One region of the Devosia sp. Leaf64 genome, then DNA from elsewhere that is predicted to be linked to it. Evidence: predicted binding sites of a transcription regulator. Region 1 holds the regulator's gene; each other region holds the start of a gene.
The links. The regulator LexA, encoded in region 1, represses DNA repair genes until DNA is damaged. The targets are predictions, from matches to a motif close to TGTTCNNNNTGTGTTCNG.
Positions count from the first base shown of each region.

Region 2: a site for LexA is predicted at 1,879-1,896, ahead of parE (DNA topoisomerase IV subunit B). Genes of this name have one in related genera too.
Region 3: a site for LexA is predicted at 2,611-2,628, ahead of rmuC (DNA recombination protein RmuC). Genes of this name have one in related genera too.
Region 4: a site for LexA is predicted at 2,486-2,503, ahead of ASE94_RS02560 (PA0069 family radical SAM protein). Genes of this name have one in related genera too.

Region 1 is NZ_LMLO01000018.1:230,045-234,613, forward strand. It holds gene ASE94_RS10280 (GNAT family N-acetyltransferase) at 1-185, shown strand, start outside; gene ASE94_RS10285 (hypothetical protein) at 245-1,372, shown strand; gene ASE94_RS10290 (HIT family protein) at 1,382-1,801, shown strand; gene lexA (transcriptional repressor LexA) at 1,945-2,658, shown strand; gene ASE94_RS10300 (nuclear transport factor 2 family protein) at 2,658-3,038, shown strand; gene ASE94_RS10305 (IlvD/Edd family dehydratase) at 3,710-4,569, opposite strand, start outside.
Region 2 is NZ_LMLO01000021.1:796,835-801,403, forward strand. It holds gene parE (DNA topoisomerase IV subunit B) at 1-1,759, opposite strand, end outside; gene ASE94_RS16870 (hypothetical protein) at 1,966-2,274, shown strand; gene ASE94_RS16875 (ABC-F family ATP-binding cassette domain-containing protein) at 2,887-4,401, shown strand; gene ASE94_RS16880 (GGDEF domain-containing protein) at 4,458-4,569, opposite strand, start outside.
Region 3 is NZ_LMLO01000006.1:169,524-174,092, reverse strand. It holds gene ASE94_RS04630 (hypothetical protein) at 1-127, shown strand, start outside; gene truA (tRNA pseudouridine(38-40) synthase TruA) at 124-864, opposite strand; gene fmt (methionyl-tRNA formyltransferase) at 1,030-1,953, opposite strand; gene def (peptide deformylase) at 2,003-2,518, opposite strand; gene rmuC (DNA recombination protein RmuC) at 2,652-4,076, shown strand; gene ASE94_RS04605 (DUF2945 domain-containing protein) at 4,221-4,439, opposite strand.
Region 4 is NZ_LMLO01000004.1:125,655-130,223, reverse strand. It holds gene ASE94_RS02570 (hypothetical protein) at 1-359, shown strand, start outside; gene ASE94_RS02565 (HAD-IA family hydrolase) at 439-1,131, shown strand; gene ASE94_RS02560 (PA0069 family radical SAM protein) at 1,249-2,397, opposite strand; gene ASE94_RS02555 (MDR family MFS transporter) at 2,749-4,230, shown strand; gene ASE94_RS02550 (glutathione S-transferase family protein) at 4,274-4,569, opposite strand, start outside.

The sequences.
Region 1 (4,569 bases):
GCGAACACAAGCTGGCGCGCGGCTATACCCCCGTCACCACTCACTCCGTCCACTGGATCGCTCACGCGGGTTTACGCGACGCGGTAGCGGATTATCTCGAGGCGGAACGTCCCGCCGTTGAGCGGGAACAAGAGGCGCTTGAAGGGTTTACGCCATACCGGCGCGGCGATCGGCAGGAGCGTTAGCCCCAGCCGATCGATTGTGCTAGACAGCGCGCATCAAGTGATCAGGAGACCCGGGACTAATGGATTTGTGGGATGTCGTCGCCTTCATTATCGAAGCTCTTCTTGTCTTCGTAGTGGCAACGACCCTGTTCGACACCCTGCACTGGCTGCTGCACCGCTGGGAAAATTCCAAGATCCCGCTGCTGCGCACCTTCTCGTCCTGGCACTGGGTCCACCATAAATTCCTCGGTCTCGATATGCAGGTCAATCCGGCCTATGCCCGCCAGAATATCTGGTTTCACGTCCTGCCCGAATATTTGACCTCGATGGCCGCAATCGCGCTGTTCCTCCTCGCGCTGCCTTGGCAGCCCGTGGCCGTCGTTGCCGTCATCCGCACCGTCATGTTCGCGCTGACCCTCCGCGAGGAAGGGCTCGACTACAATCACATGTCGATGGACCGCGTGGGCGGCAAGCAAGGCCTCTTGTGGGTCAACAACAATTACCACGCCATGCACCACGTCTATCCGCACAATTTCTTCTCCTCCTTTGCCAATACCTTTGATCTCCTGGTCGGCACCACCTGCCAGATTGCTGGCCGGCGCTTCCTCATCACCGGCGCAAGCGGCGCCTTCGGCTCGGCCATGGTCAAAGCACTCGAAAAGCGGGGCGGCATTGTCGAAACGGCAAAGTCCGGCGTCGATTTCACCGCCGGAAATTACGCCGCGATGGACGAAAAGCTCGCGCGCGCCGACGTTCTGATCCTTTCGCACGGCGCCAAAACGGACGATTGCTGGAACGCCAATTACGTCACGTTTCGCGACCTGATCGAGCGCTTCACCCTCATGGGCAAGGATAGGCTCCTCGCGCCGGAGGTCTGGGCGCTCGGCTCCGAGGTCGAATTTCACGGCGATATGGGCATGGATGAATTGCGCGATTATTCCAGTTCGAAGCGCGCCTTCGCTGCCCGCGCCCGCCACTATTATCGCTCCGACGACCTCATCTATCGCCACATTGTCCCCTCCTCCTTCACCTCCGCCATGGGCAAGGGCGCGATGTCGGCGGAAACGGCGGTCGGCATCGCTCTCTTCTTCATCACCCGCGGCTTCAAATATGTACCGGTGACCCTTACCGGCCTTGCCGTCCTCAATTTCTTCCGCTTCCGATATGCCAACAATGCCGGCGACGAAGCGCTCGCCGCTGCCGAATAATCCGAGGCTTTGATGACCTACGACCCAACCAATATCTTCGCCAAAATCCTCAAGGGCGAACTGCCTTGCCACAAGGTCTACGAGGACGACACGGCCCTCGTCATGCTCGACATTTTTCCGCAGTCCAAGGGTCACACCCTCGTAATTCCCAAGGCCCCATCGCGTAACCTTCTCGATGCCGATCCCGCGGCCCTTTCGGCGGTGATGCCGCTCGTCCAACGCGTCGCCAAGGCCCTGCAGACTGTAACGAAAGCCGACGGCATCCGCCTCGCCCAGTTCAACGAGGCCCCGGCTGGCCAGACCGTCTTTCATCTCCATTTCCATCTGATCCCTGCCTACGAGGGCACCGCCTTCGGCGCCCATGCCAGCGGCCGTGCTGACGACGCCGAACTCGCCCAACTGGCGAAAGACCTCGCCGCCGTGCTCTAGTCTTGCCGCTGACGCGACGTCTTCCGGCGAAAGCGAGAATCTCTACTGCGCCTCTATTTGGCAAAGATGGGAGACTCTTGCGGAACATAGACGGAACACATATAGTCGTTCCGTATCCGTTCCGATTCTAGGGCTCACCGGCGATGCTGACGCGCAAACAACACGAATTGCTGATGTTCATCCACGAACGGATGAAGGAAAGCGGCATTCCCCCATCCTTCGACGAAATGAAGGATGCGCTGGATTTAGCGTCGAAGTCAGGCATCCATCGGTTAATCACTGCGCTCGAAGAGCGTGGCTTCATCCGCCGCCTGCCCAACCGGGCGAGAGCCCTCGAGGTCGTCAAGCTGCCGGATTCCATGAACCCATCCCTCGGCGGGCGCAAAGCCAAGTTTGAGCCGTCGGTTATCGAAGGCAGCCTCGGAAAAGTCAGCGCGCCACAGCCACGCGGCATCGCCGCGGAGGATTATGCCCGACCGATCTCGATCCCGGTTATGGGGCGCATCGCTGCCGGTACGCCCATCGAGGCGATCCAGACTCATTCCCACACCATTCAGGTCCCGCCTGAAATGCTTGGCGCGGGCGAACACTATGCGTTGGAAGTCCGCGGCGACTCCATGATCGACGCCGGCATTTTCGATGGCGACACGGTCGTTATCAAAAAGCAGGATCAGGCCAGCACCGGCGAAATCATCGTCGCGCTGGTCGATGACGAAGAGGCCACCCTCAAACGCCTCCGGCGCAAGGGCAACACTATCGCACTCGAAGCTGCCAACCCGGCCTACGAGACCCGCATCTTCCCGCCGGATCGCGTAAAAGTTCAAGGCCGCCTCGTCGGCCTCCTCCGCAAATACTAATGCCCGGCGCCGCCACACCCAAAACGGTGATGGCGGCTTATGCCGACCTGATCAACCATCACGACTTTTCATTGCTGGTCCCGCTGATCGATCCCGATGCAGTCTTCTGGTTCAGTTCCGGCAGTTTCACCGGCATCGATGCCATTCGCAGTGCCTTCGAACGAACATGGCAGCGTCTTGAGAACGAGACGTACTGGCTTGAAGACCTCACCTGGATCGCGGACGGCGACACGGCAGCGAGCTGCACCTATCGGTTCTGTTGGCGCGCTGTGGTCGATGGCAAAGACGCCGAAGGATCAGGACGAGGCACCACGGTGCTCGCCAAGCGCGGTGATGCTTGGCGCATCATCCACGAACATCTAAGCTCTTATCCGGATTGAGCGTGACATTCTTTAGTCGCGATCGCGTTTCTACGCCGAGTGCGATTAGCCTGCAGCAGCGGATTTCATATCTCAGCGGTGAAAAGGGCTGTCACTTAGGCAAACTCGATGCGTCCCTCCTCCTACTAATGGCTTCGATCCGGCCGCAGGCAAAATTGCGCCAGTGGCGCAACTTCAGGAGAGAGGGCCATGAGGGCTATGCCCGAATGGCAAACTAGGTGGGGTAAACCCCAAAACCCCAAAATACTTATCCATCTTCTCCCCGCTCCCCAAAACCTCGCCCATACTCTCCCCATTCCGCCAGTCACACGGCTCCCACGCAGGGTCGGGCGGAATGGCCGGTGGATGGGGGCGCCTATCCGGGCGGGGAGTTGAAATACGGCAGCCGCGACCGAAATAACGTTCGCGCCTGATCCCGGACCTGCTGCAAACTCCGGATCCTGTGACGGGCGGCCTTTGGCTCCCAATGTCTAAACAGGTAGAGCCAATGGCCGCCCGTCACCGTGAAAAACCGTCAGCCAAAAAAAAGGCCGGGCGGCACTCTGTGCTGCCCGGCCTGTAACGTTTGTCCTCTCCGCTATCGTCATTGCCCGGCTTGTCCGGGCAATCCATCCGTCTCGAAGATGGACCACCCGGACAAGCCGGGTGGTGACGACCGAAGGATCAAGTGATCAATGATTATCCCTTGGCAGGCCTTCTGTCTGCGCAATCCGCTGGTACTTTTCAGCCGGTTTCAGGATCGCGCCTTCGCCGAGCTGGCCGACGATACCGCGCTGGATTTCCTGCCACGGCGTCTGGTGCTTGGGATACTTGTAGCCGCCTTCAGCCTCGAGCGCCGCGCGACGGGTCGCGATTTCTTCGGCCGAGATCAGGATATCGGCTTCGCCCTTGTTCAGATCGATGCGGACGCGGTCACCAGTCTTGAGGATCGCAAGGTTACCGCCTGCAGCTGCTTCCGGAGACGCATTGAGGATAGAAGGCGAACCCGACGTGCCGGACTGACGGCCGTCACCGATACAAGCGAGCGAATGAATGCCCTTCTTGATGAGGTAGGCTGGCGGCCGCATGTTGACCACTTCAGCCGCACCCGGATAGCCGATCGGACCAGCGCCACGCATGAAGAGCAGCGTGTTTTCATCGATATCGAGCGACGGATCGTCGATCCGGTGGTGATAATCCTCAGGACCATCGAACACCACGGCCTTGCCTTCGAACATGCCAGGATGCTCGGGATTGGCGAGGTAGCGTTCACGGAATTCGGACGAGATCACGCTGGTCTTCATGATCGCGCTGTCAAAGAGATTGCCGCGCAGCACGAGGAAGCCGGCATCCACCTTGAGCGGATTGTCGAAGTGGCGGATGACCTTATCGTCCTGGATCGTCGTATTGCGGCAATTCTCGCCAATGGTCTTGCCGTTGACGGTCGGCGCATTTTCGCGGATCAGGCCTTGCGACATCAGTTCGTTGACCACAGCCGGCACGCCGCCTGCATGGTAGTAGTCTTCGCCCAGATATTCGCCGGCCGGCTGCA
Region 2 (4,569 bases), on a different contig from region 1:
CGTCGCGCGCATAAAGCGTCTTGCCGCCCTGGCTGATGCGATAGAGCGGGGGCAGGGCGAGATAGAGGTGTCCATTCTCAATCAGCCGCGGCATTTCTTGGAAGAAGAAAGTGATGAGCAGCGAAGCGATATGGGCGCCATCGACGTCAGCATCGGTCATGATGATGATCTTATCATAACGTAGATCATCCTCGGTGTAGCGATCCCGCGTACCGCAGCCGAGCGCCTGGATCAGGTCCGAGATCAGTTGGCTCGCGGCCATCTTTTCCCGGCTCGCGCCTGCCACGTTGAGAATCTTGCCGCGGAGCGGCAACACAGCCTGATTGGCGCGGCTGCGCGCTTGCTTGGCCGAGCCACCAGCGGAGTCGCCTTCGACGATGAAGAGTTCCGCGCCTTGCGCCGCGTTCTGCGTACAGTCGGCAAGCTTGCCGGGAAGCCGAAGCTTGCGCGTCGCACTCGCCCGGTCGATCTCTTTTTCCTTGCGCCGGCGCAGACGCTCTTCAGCCCGCTCGATAGCCCAATCGAGAAGCTTGCCCGCCTGTTGTGGCGATGATCCCAGCCAGTGGTCGAATGCATCGCGCAGCGCGTTTTCAACGATGCGCGTGGCTTCCTGCGACGCCAGCTTGTCCTTGGTCTGCCCAACGAATTCGGGCTCGCGCACGAAGACTGACAGCATGGCATTGCAATGCCCGAGCACGTCTTCTGCCGTCAAAGCCGCTGCCGCCTTGTTTTTGGTCAGCTCCGCATAGTTCTTGAGCCCTCGCAGCAGAACGAGCCGCAGCCCAGCCTCGTGCGTGCCGCCATCAGGTGTCGGTACCGTGTTGCAATAAGACGAGGTGCTGCCATCCTCGATGGTCCAGGCAATGGCCCATTCCACCGATCCATGGCTACCGGGGCGACCGGTCTTGCCTGCAAAAATATCGTCGACGATGCGCGTTTCGCCCTCGATCCGCGCGGTCATGAAATCCTTCAAGCCGTCGGGATAGTGGAACACCGCTTTCGCCGGAACCTCGTCGCTGGCAAGGCTCTCGTCACAACTCCAGCGTAGTTCGACGCCACCGAAGAGATAAGCCTTGGCTCGGGTCATCCTGAAAATCCGGCCCGGCGAGAAATGCGCTGCAGCTCCAAAGATCTCGGGATCAGGATGGAAACGCGTCACCGTACCGCGACGGTTTTGTACCCGGCCGACATTGACGACGTCTTCGACGACCTTGCCGCGCGAAAAGATGATGCGATGAAGCTGCTGGTCACGAGCCACCTCGACGATCATGTCGTCGGAAAGCGCATTGACCACCGAAACGCCAACGCCGTGCAATCCGCCCGAAGTTTCATAGGCCTTCGAGTCGAACTTGCCGCCAGCGTGCAAAATCGTGTGGACGATCTCGAGCGTCGAGCGCCCCGGAAATTTCGGATGCTTCTCGACCGGAATGCCGCGCCCATTGTCGCCAACGGTCAAATACCCGTCGGCCCCGAGATGCACCTCAATCCGCGTCGCGTGGCCCGCAATGGCCTCGTCCATCGAGTTGTCTATCACCTCGGCGAAGAGGTGATGATAGGCGTTAGCATCGGTGCCGCCGATATACATGCCAGGACGGCGCCGCACCGGCTCCAACCCTTCGAGCACCTCGATATCGGACGCGCCATAACTGTCCCCACCCACAGGCGACGCCTTGGGCGTGCTCGCTTTGCTCGGAGCAGGGGTCGGGACGGTGTTCTGAGGGGCTGCGGAACCGCCAAAGAGATCGATAGGCTCTGACATGCACATTCCATCGCTGAGCCCGAATCGGGCGTCGAAAATCTATCTTAACCCAAGGATTCGTGCGGGTCTGGCGCGCGCGTTTAATTCCACAGCCAAGGGCGTTCAGTGTATACGTCAACATGAACGAAAAATGAACACGGAACTTCTCTCGGGTTCATCATCGTTCTGGCATAATGCGATCCCGCACGAGATGAGGAGTGACTGTCATGGCCAAGCGCTTGATACTTTCTGCAGCTCTCATGGGCGTATTGCTTGCTGCCCCCGTCTCGGCGCAGAGCTTTGGCTTCGGGATTCATTTCGGCGATCAGGCCGAGGATTTCAAGCCGCGGATGGCCTTGTGCTATACCGACCGCCAGATCCGCGAAGCCATCGCCGCCCGTGGATATTCGAGGATCTACCTCAACGTCCCCGACAGCGGCGTTGTTCAGGTCAAAGCAAGCCGCGATGGCGTAACCTATCTGATCAAGTTCGATTATTGCCGCGATCGGATCAGGGATATCCAGCAACTTCGCTGATTGTTCGTCATGTGAAAAAGCCCGGACTTCCGGGCTTTCTCCTGCGATGCGTTCAAATTCGGGCCAAGTTTAGTGTCTGAGTTTACCCCTCGTTTGCATCTTGAAAGCACTTTCTTAAGCGCGCCCTGCTAACTCTGGGCGCATACGGTTTTTTGTAAGGAGTTGCCGTATGCGAACCCGAAATGGGACCAGTACTGCGTATCCAGCGCCCCATTTCGGTTCTTCTGCTGGCGTTTTGCCGAGAGCCGGATCCTTCAGTATTGCGTACCGGTTGGCACAGTTTCGCGTCCCGCGCTTTGGCGCCATGCTTCTCGCGAGCCTGGTTTTCTATCTGACCTGATGCCTTGCCTTTGTGAGGACCTTGGATTAGGTCTTTATCTGTCCAATCGAACCGGGGAGGGATGCATGACTGCTTTTTATCATCATCGCCAGCGTGGCCCCGTTCATGCCCTGTGGCTCAAGCTGCAGGGCTGACCAGCACGGTTCGGACGCTCTCTAAAAGTCATTGATCCTTCTGGTTTGCCCGTCACGGCATGCTGACTTCGGTCGGGATGCCTTATCGATGGAATTCGCGCGCGCCTTGTCGCTGCGCTCCCCAGAAAGACCTCTCCAATGGCAAATCTCAGCCTCCGCAATGCCAGTCTCCGCTCGAACCAAGTCCTCTTTTCCGATCTGACCTTGTCGCTCAGCGATGGCGATCGGGTTGGTCTCGTCGCCGCCAATGGGCGCGGCAAATCCACACTCCTCAAAGCCATCATCGGTCAGGCCGAACTCAGTGAGGGCGAACTTTCCCGCTCCCGTGGCCTCACCATCGGCTATGTGGCGCAAGACGTTCCCGAGGCCGCGCTCGACACGCCGCTGCGCGATTTCGTCGAGGCTGCGCTGCCACCGGCAGATCGTGAATCCGAAGGCTGGCGCGCCGATGTCGCCCTTGATTCCCTTGGCTTTCCACTCGATCTGGTCAGCAAGCCGTTACGCGAATTCAGCGGAGGCTGGCAGCGTCTGGGGCTGATCGCGCGGGGCTGGGTCACCGAGCCGGACCTCTTGCTTCTCGACGAACCCACCAACCATCTCGATCTCGGCCGCATCGCTGCGCTCGAAACCTGGCTTGCGGCCTTGCCGCGCCAGACGATTGTCATCATGGCGAGCCACGACCGGCAGTTTCTCGACGCAGCGACCAATCGAACGCTTTTCCTTCGTCCGGAGCAGTCTCACTTCTTTCCGCTGCCGTATAGTCATGCGCGCCTTGCCCTTGATGAGGCGGACCAATCTGCCGAGCACCAGCGCCAACGCGATCTTAAGGAAGTTGCGCAACTGCGCAAGCAGGCGGCCAAGCTCACCAATATCGGCATCAACTCCGGCAGCGATCTGCTGACGGTCAAATCCAAGCAGCTTCGCGAGCGTGCGGAAAAGATCGAGACCCAGGCCGTTTCGGTTCACCGCGAGAAGACTGGCAAGGTTATGCTGGGCAATAGCGGTGCAGAGGCCCGTGTCATGCTGGCTTTTGAAAACATGGCGATAGAGACGCCAGACGGTCGGCCGTTATTCTCCATCGATAAGCTGCATATCTTCCAGGGGGATCGCGTCGTCCTTTTGGGCCGCAACGGCGCCGGCAAGTCGCAGTTGGTCAACCGTGTCGCTGCCGCCCTCCAGAACACATCCGTCGACGGTACGAGGCTCAGTCCGCAGATCGTCCCTGGCTATCTTGATCAGGCCCTCGATTGGCTGCCCCTCAATATGACGCCGCTCGATTTTATCCTCTCGCGCTACAATGAAGGTGACCGGCGCAGCATCAGCCTCCTCGCCGGCGCAGGCTTTGAGCCGGAGCGGCAAAGCAAGCCCATTCGCACACTTTCACTTGGACAGCGGTCGCGTCTCGCCCTATTGGCGTTGCGCCTGCAGCAGCCAAACTTCTATCTGCTGGACGAGCCGACCAACCATCTCGACATTCCGGGGCAAGAACAGCTCGAGGCAGACATCGCCGAGCATGGTGCCACCTGTCTGCTGGTCTCCCACGACCGCGCCTTTATCCGCGGCGTCGGCACCCGCTTCGTCCAGATCGTAGGCAAGCGTCTCAAAGAAGTCGAAGGCCCAGAAGACTTCTTCGCCGAAATGGCTTCGGGCTAGACAGTAGGACAAAACGAAGGGTGCCCGGCTTTGCGGCGGGCCGTTCTGCGGCCAGCTTAGCCGGTCACGCCGTTCCGCACGGCGAGGTGCAACTGGACCGCCGTGATGACGGCCTTATCCTTACCCTCACGCTTCGCGCGATAGAGCGCCTGGTCGGCCCTGGCGATC
Region 3 (4,569 bases), on a different contig from region 1:
TATCGGCCGGTTCATCGTGACGTTGGCGCCTCTGCAGATCGGGCTTTTGTTCCTGTCGCAGGCTGTCGGCGTGTTCCTGGCGCTGGGTCTTGTGACTCTGATCTTGCCTGCGCCGCCTATGCCCTAGGAGTAATCGACCCTGAAGAAATAGAGCCCGGCCGATGGCGCCATGGCGCCGCAGCGGCTGCGGTCGGCGGCGTCGAGCGCAGCGCGGAAATCATCGGGGCTCCACTTCCCTTCACCCACGAGCTTGAGCGAACCGACCATCGAGCGCACTTGATGGTGGAGGAAGCTGCGCGCGCTGGCAGTGACGATCACATGGTCGAGCTCGCGGCGCACGGCGAAATGATCCAGCGTGCGGATGGGCGAATTGGCCTGGCACTCGGACGAGCGAAACGTCGTGAAATCATGTCGGCCGAGGATTTTTTGGGCGGCGACGTGCATGGCATCCGCATCGAGCGGCATGGGCACGTGCCAAACCCGATGGCGCTCAAGCGCGGCGGGGGCGCGGCGATTGAGGATGCGATATTCGTAGTGCCGCGCGAGGGCCGAGAAGCGGGCCTCGAAGGTGTCGGGCGCAAGTTCGCAGGCAATGACTGCCGCGGGATGCGGGCGCAGGTGATAGTTGAGGGCCTCTCGCACGCGAAACGGGTCGCGGTCGGTCGAGAGGTCAAAGCTCACGACCTGGCCGAGGGCGTGCACGCCGGCATCGGTGCGGCCGGATGCCTGGGTGACGATGGTTTCGCCCGAGAAGCGAAAAATGGCTTCTTCGAGGGCTTGCTGAACGCTCATCCGATCGGCTTGCCGCTGCCAGCCGCAGAAGGGGGTTCCGTCGTATTCGAGGGTGAGTTTATAGCGGGGCATCGTCGTCCCGCATAAACATCGTGGCTCTCGCCCCCCTCCCCATCCCTCCCCGCGAGGGGGAGGGTGTTGGAGCTGTGGGTTGGCCGCTATGCAGCCTCAATCTCACGGCGGCACCTCCCCCTTGACGGGGGAGGTTGGGAGGGGGTGCCGGAAGGCACGAAGTCGTCAAACCACCCGCTCCGGCAATACCCCGGCCCCGCGCAAAAACGTCGCTGCGTCCATGGCACCCTTGCCTTCGCGCTGCACCTGGGTGAGGCGGACGGCGCCGGTGCCGCAGGCTATGGTGAGGTCCGGGCCGATCAGACTGCCGGGCGCAGCGCTGCCGGAAGCGAGCGTCGAGCGCAGGGCTTTGACGCGCGTCGGCTTGCCCGCCAGTTCCAGTTCGAACCACGCGCCCGGGAAGGGCGAGAGGCCGCGGATGGTGTTGTGAACTTCCTCGGCGGATTTGGAAAAATCGAGTTTGGCCTCGGCCTTTTCGATCTTTGCCGCATAAGTGACGCCCGTTTCGGGCTGGGGCGTGAAATCAAGGCTCCCGCGTTCCAGCGCCGCCAGGGCACGGCCCATGAGATCGGCGCCGAGGCGCATCATCTGGTCGTGGAGTTCGCCCGCCGTCATATCGGGGCCGATGGGAATGATCTCGGTTGGGCCCATTGCGCCGGTATCGAGGCCTTCATCCATGTTCATGACGACGATGCCGGTCTGCTTGTCGCCGGCCATGATGGCGCGCTGCATAGGCGCGGCGCCGCGCCAGCGCGGGAGCAAGGAGCCGTGGAGGTTGAGGCAGCCCTCAACCGGCGCCTCGAGAATGGGCTTGGGCAGGATCAGGCCATAGGCGACCACCACGGCGACTTCGGCGCCGAGCGAAGCGAACTGAGCCTGCTCGGCCTCATTGCGAAGGCTTTTCGGCGTGAAGACGGGAATGCCGAAATTTTCAGCCGCTTCATGCACCGGGCTTTTACGCTCGGCCTGGCCGCGGCCGGCCGGCTTTGGCGCGCGCGTATAAACGGCGAGCACTTCGTGGCCGGCGGAGACGATCTCGGTCAGCGTCGGCACGGAAAATTCGGGCGTGCCCATGAAGACGACGCGCATTGGCTTTACTCCTGGGCAATTTTCTCCGCGCCGGCGCGGAGAAAAATTCTTAGCGTGCGGCCAGCTTCGCTTGCTTGTCGAACTTCTTGATCACGCGGTCGCGCTTCAAGCGGCTGAGATAGTCGATGTAGAGCACGCCATCGAGGTGATCGAGTTCGTGCTGGATGCAGACGGCGAGCTTGCCGTCGGCGTCCTTGGTCACTTCCTTGCCATCAAGATCGGTGTATTTCACCGTCACCGTCGAAGGGCGCTCGACTTCATAATAGAGTTCGGGGATCGACAGGCACCCCTCTTCGGTCACCTGGATTTCGTCGCCAAAATTGGTGATCTCGGGATTGATCATAACGAGCGGCTCTGGCGTTTCCTTTTCGCCGGCCAGATCCATGACCACGATGCGCTTCAAGACACCGATCTGGGGCGCGGCGAGGCCGATGCCCGGCGCGTCATACATGGTGTCGAGCATGTCCTTGGCCAGCGTCTTGATCTCGTCGTCGACCTCAACGATCGGATCGGCAACGGCGCGCAGGCGCGCGTCAGGAATGATGAGAATTGGGCGGATGGCCATGGCAAAGGTCCGGCGATATCTGGATTTGCCAGTGATATGGCGTCTTGAGGCCAATCGGTCAACAGCGGAGGTCGTTTACGCCCGGCGCAGAATAGAACATTTTAAGAACGGAAGAATCGGGTAAACTGATGCCATGAGTGAATTCGACACGATTTTGTTTATGGCCGGCTCGGTGCCGGTAACCCTGGGCCTCGCGCTGGCGATTGGTTTTTTGCTGCTCGTCGGCTTGGCCTTTGTGCTGCTGGTCGGGAATGCGCGGGCCAATGCCGAGCGCGCGGAAGATGCGGCGCGGGAGGCTAGCGACAATCTCAAGGCGAGTTTTCTCGAACAGATCGCGCAGCGCGACATGCGCATCCGCGATCTCGACTTGGCGCTGGCGCGTGAACGGGAACGCGCGGCAGATTTGCTCGACAGCGAGCGTGACAAATCGAGTGGGCTGACGGCCGAGCTTGCCGCCATGCGCACCCGGCTCGACGAGCAGGCGCGGCAAAACGAAGCGAACCTCAAACGCTTTATGGATGCGCGCCAGCAGATGACCGACGAGTTCAAGGCCATTGCCGGCGATGTGCTCAAAAGCCATGGCGAGACATTTACGCGGCAAAACCGCGAGCAGGTGGATACGCTTCTCAAGCCCTTGCAGGACAAGATCACCGAGTTTCACAAAAACCTCGTCGAAGATCGCTCCGCCATGGGCGAGCGCATTCGCGCGCTAGCCGAGAGTAATCTGCAGATCACCACCGAAGCGCAGAATCTTACGCGCGCGCTGAAGGGGTCGTCGCAGACCCAGGGCGCGTGGGGGGAAATGATCCTCGCAACCATTCTGGAGCAATCTGGGCTGCGCGAAGGCGAGCAATATTTCGTCCAGCAGAGCCATAGCGGCGAGGATGGGCAGCGCGTCCGGACCGACGTTGAAATCCTGATGCCGAATGGCGACCGGCTGGTGATCGACTCGAAAGTGTCGCTGACGGCGTTCGAAGCCTTCGTAAACAGCGCCGAATTGGATCGGGACCAGCATTTGCGGGCGCATATCACCTCGGTGCGTGGGCATATCACGACGCTGGGGGACAAGAGCTATCATCGCGCCGCAAAGTCGAGCCTTGATTACGTGATGATGTTCGTGCCGATCGAATCCGCGCTCGCAACGGCCATCCAGCATGATGCCAAGCTCGTCGAATTCGGGATGGGCAAGGGTGTCATGCTGACGACACCGACGACGCTGATGACGGTGCTGCGCACCGTCCGCAATGTGTGGGACATCGAAAAGCGTCACCAGAACGCCGAGGAAATCGCCGAGCGCGCCGGCGCGCTTTACGAGAAGGTGGCCGGGTTCTTGTCGACCATGGACAAGGTCGGCACGAGCATCGAGCGCGCGAGCCAGGATTTTGCCAAGGCCAAGGATCAGCTCTCGACGGGCCGTGGCAATGTGGTGCGGCAGGTTGAGATGCTGCGCGAATTGGGCGCGAAATCGGGGAAGAGCTTGCCGGCGGGTTGGGACGGCGGGAGCGAGGAACAACCGACCTTGCGGCTCGTGGTGGATGAGCCGGGGGATCGGAATTAGAGGCTGGTGATTGGGGCTTCACCCCCTCCCAGCCTCCCCCATCAAGGGGGAGGTGGCGCACCGAGTATGAGGCACGATCTATTCAAGGCCACTAGCCAAACACCTCTCCCTTGATGGGGGAGGCTGGGAGGGGGCCCCGCGACACTACCTTCCAACCGCGCTCAATTCACTCTTGCTCTTGAGCACCTTATCGCCGTCGTCTTGCTCGATGAGGTAAGCCGGCTCGGCCTTGCTCGCTTCGCGTGTCACCTTGGTGCCTTTGATGGTCTTGGTGACGTCCTTGGTAAAGCGCTCAACGATCTTGCCCTCGGCCGTATTGGCGCCCCACTTCCAGCTGACTTTCGAACCCTTGCGAAATGCCATTTTCATCTCCGTTTTCGGAGCAATGGAAAATGGTGCGCAAATGTTCCTTGTGGCCCAAATGGGGCTGATCACGTCTCGTCGCGCCCCCCTGCCGCAATGCTGCCTGCAACATTGCGAAAGCTTAATGTGG
Region 4 (4,569 bases), on a different contig from region 1:
TGACGCTGATCCGCAACCGGCTCGACGGCACGCTCGATGTGGCGATCACCATTGCGACCGACAAAACCGCCTATGACGAGACGCGCCCGATGCGGCTGCTGTTTTCCGGCTCGGTTCCGGTGATGCTCAATATGGGCGCGGAAATCGAGACGCGTTTTAACACGACCAACCAGTATTTCGTCGCCGATCCCGAGCTGGCGCTGAGCCTGATCGAGCAGATGAAAGAGCGTACATCGCTCAAGCTCGTCGTGCCGATTGTCGGCGAGGGTAAGCCGGCTGAAATCTGGCTGTCGCTACAGGGCGTCATGGCCTCGCTCGATTTCATGGCGACCAATGCGCGCAAGATCGCGCAATACTGAGACACCCCCTAAGCCAACAGAGCTGTTGACGAATGCGCTGCGTTCGTGTGGTTTCGCGCCGCTTATTTAGGGACGAACCATGACACTCAAGCCTGGCGCTGGCCTGCTTTTCGATATCGATGGCACTCTCGTGGAAAGCGATCCGCTGCATCTCGAGGCTTTCAACCGAGCCTTTGCGCCCTATGGTCATCATTTCGATCGGGAGCGCTTTGGGCGGGAATTGCAGGGGCTCGCCAATGAGGCGATCGGCGCGCGCTTTTTGCCGGGCGAGACCAAAGAGCGGCAGTGGGACATCATGATGAGCAAGGAAGCGCTGTTCCGCGAACTCGCTTCTGAAGGGATCGAACCGGTGCATGGCCTGTTCGAATTGCTCGACTGGGCGGATTCGATCGGTTTGCCGGCAGTGGCGGTGACCAATGCACCGCGGGATAATGCTGAGCAGTTGTTGAATTCGATCGGCGCGCGGCACCGGTTCAAGGGCCTGGTGATCGCGGACGAGCTGGAACACGGCAAGCCGCATCCTCTGCCTTATCTTGAGGGTCTGCGGATCTTGGGGGCGGATGCGGCGAATTGCGTGGCGTTTGAGGATTCGCGCACAGGGCTGAAATCGGCCACGTCGGCAGGGATTGCGACGATCGGTATGGCGACGGGGCTTGAGCCGGCGCAATTGGTCGAGGCCGGGGCGACGCTGGCGGCGCGGGATTATCGGGATGCGGCGTTGCTGGAGTTTATCGCTGAGCGTGTCGCGGCGAGTGAGGCTTTAAGCCTTTGACGACGTCATTGCCCGGCTTGTCCGGGCAATCCACTTTGCCTCGATATGGACCACCCGGACAAGCCGGGTGGTGACGGCCACCACTATTCCGGCCGTCCCAAAACAAAGGTGAAAAACCTAAAACAAGCTCATCTGTTTGCTTTCGAGCTGGGGCTGGATGAAGAGGTCGGTGCGGAGGCTCGGGAGTTTGGCGTCGAGTTCGTAGCGTTCGCGGGCTTTTTCGAAGCGTTGGCGGAGGAGGGTGGCGTAGGGGCCTTCGCCGGTCATGCGCGTGCCGAAGCGGGAGTCATAGTCCTTCCCGCCGCGGGTGTCGCGGACGAGCGAGAGAACATGGCGGACCCGATCGGGGAAGTGGCGAAGGAGCCATTCGCGAAACACGTCGCGGACTTCGCCGGGCAGGCGGAGGAGGATCATTGAGGCGCTGAGCGCGCCCTGGGCTTTGCCGGCATCGAGAATGCGTTCGAGTTCCATGTCGTTGATCGCCGGGATCATCGGTGAGGCAAAGATCGCGGTGGGCACGCCGGCTTCGCTGAGGAGCCGGATGGCTTCGAGGCGACGGGCAGGCGAGGACGCGCGCGGCTCCATCTTGCGGCTGAGTTTGTGATCCATCGATGTCACCGAAATCGCGACTTTCACGAGACCCAGTTTGGCCAATTCGGTCAGGAGATCGAGATCGCGCAGGATCAGCGCCGACTTGGTGGTGATCATCACCGGATGGCGCGTTTCGAGCATGACCTCGAGGATGGAGCGAGTCAGCTTATGCTTGCGTTCAGCCGGCTGATAGGGATCGGTATTGGTGCCCATGGCGATGGGTTTGGGCCGATAGGACTTGGCCGACAGTTCGGCGCGCAAGGCTTCGACAGCATTGGTCTTGACGTAGATCTCGCGCTCGAAATCGACGCCCGCCGAATGGCCGAGATAGGCGTGAGTGGGGCGGGCATAGCAATAGGAACAGCCGTGCTCGCAGCCGCGATAGGCGTTGATCGAGCGCTCGAAACCGATATCGGGGCTGTCATTGCTGGTGATGATGGATTTGGCGCGCTCGGCATGTTCGACCGTTTCAAAGGTCGGCAGAGTTTCGACCGAACCCCAGCCATCGTCGAAATTCTCGCGCGCATGGATTTCGAAGCGCCCGGACCGGTTGGTCTGGGCGCCACGACCGCGGATGCGATCGGAATTGAGCAGCTCGCGCCGGGCGAGGTCCGCATCGCGGCTCTGGCTCAAGCGTTCAAGGGCTTCGAAAGACGGGGCCTGATAGAGGGCCATGAGAAATCTCCCTAATCCCAGCACGCTTCGGAATCGAACCGGGAACAGCACCGAATCTAGCAATCGGAATGGAACGCAACAAGAACAAAGTTCTACTTATGTTCTCACTTTTTGTTTCGCATTGCAGCGTTGCGACGCTCGGACTGGACGCTTTGAAGCGGAGATCCTATCAAGGGCAACTGTTTAAGGGGTGGCGCATCGGGACCAGACGATCGGGCCTGAATATGCTTCCAATCGGCCAGCAATTTGTGGCTGCTGACATCCCCTGTCGCGGAAAAAAAAAGAGCGATGTCGAACCGTAAAGACGCGGAGCGTCGTACGGATGTCGCGCGCTTGAGAGAGGGTTTGGAAATGACAACTGATACTGTTGGCTTCGATGGCTTGCCGCAAAGCGCACCGCACCATCCGGACAATGCCGCGCGCAATCGGCTGGTGATCGCGCTTTTGCTGGTGTCGACCTTCGTGGTGTTTCTCAACGAAACCATCATGAGCGTCGCCATTCCGCACCTGATGACCGATCTCGATATCAGCGCCAGCACCGCGCAGTGGCTGACGACGGCATTCCTGCTGACCATGGCTGTGGTGATCCCGATCACGGGCTTTCTGCTGCAGCGGCTCAATACGCGGCCGATCTATATGATCGCCATGACGGTCTTTGCCGTGGGTACGGCGATCTGCGCCGTATCGCCGGGGATCGAATTGCTGATCGTCGGGCGTGTGGTGCAGGCCATTGGTACGGCCATCATGATGCCGCTGCTGATGACCACCGTCATGACGCTGGTGCCTGCCGAAAGTCGCGGCAAGATCATGGGCAATATCTCGATCGTCATGTCGGTGGCGCCGGCCATCGGCCCGACCATCGGCGGGTTTATCCTTGCCCATTTCGACTGGCGCTTCATGTTCTATTTCACCCTGCCCATCGCGATCCTAGCGCTCGTGATCGGGGCGAGCCGTATCCGCAATGTGTCGACGCCGCGCTTCGCGCCGCTCGATATCCTGTCGGTAATCCTCTCGGCCTTTGCCTTTGGCGGCATCGTCTATGGGCTCTCGAGCCTCGGGGAAGGCGCAGAGCATGGCTCGGCGGTCCCGGCCTGGGTTCCGATCGTCGTGGGTGTGGTTTCGATGGCGCTGTTTGTGCAGCGTCAGTTCGGCCTGCAGAATGACGACAAGGCGCTGCTCGATCTGCGGACCCTCCAGCACCGGAATTATACGCTGGCGCTGATCACCATGGCGATCGCGATGGTGGCGCTGCTTGGTAGCTCGATCCTCTTGCCGATCTATACCCAGAAGGTGCTTGGCCTCGATACGCTGCAGACGGGCATGATCCTGCTGCCGGGCGGCCTGCTCATGGGTGTGCTTGGGCCTGTCGTCGGCCGGCTTTATGACCGGGTGGGGCCGCGGCCGCTTCTGGTGCCCGGCGTAATCGCCGTGTCGGCGGTGATGTGGGCGCTGACCATGGTCAGCCAATATACCCCGATCTGGGGCGTGATCGCCGGCCATATCGTCCTCAGCATTGGTCTGGCTTTCACCTTCACCCCACTCTTCACCTCGTCGATGAGCTCGGTGCCGCCAAAATTCTATTCGCATGCGAGCGCTATTCTGGGCTCGGTACAGCAGGTGGCGGGTGCCGCGGGTATCGCGCTTTTCGTGGCGGTGATGAGCCTGCAGACCGCTTCGGGTGCTGCCGCCGGGCTTGGTGAAGTCGATGCACTGGCCGCCGGTATTCGTGCGGGCTTCCTCTGCGGTGCAGTGGTTTCGGTGCTGATGATCGTTGCGGCCTTCTTCGTGAAGAAGCCGGAAGGCGGTCACGGCGGCCCGGCAATGGGCCACTAGAAACACGAAGGGCCGGGTTCAACCCCGGCCCTTTTTCTTTGCCCTATTTGGCGGCTGGCTCGTAAAGCCCAGGAATGGCGGGACCGCGTGGGACGATGCCATTGGGGTTGAGCGTCTTGATCGAATAATAGCCGCGCTTGATGTGGTCGATATCGACCGTGGCGCGCACGCCCGGCACGTCGAGCACGCGCAGCATATAGGCCTGCAGGTTCGGATAATCGGCGATGCGCTTGAGATTGGTCTTGAAGAGGCCGTGATACGCGGCATCGAACCGAACAAGCGTCACGAAGGCGCGGATGTCGGTTTCGGTCAGCGCTTCGCCGAAGAGGAATGACTTGC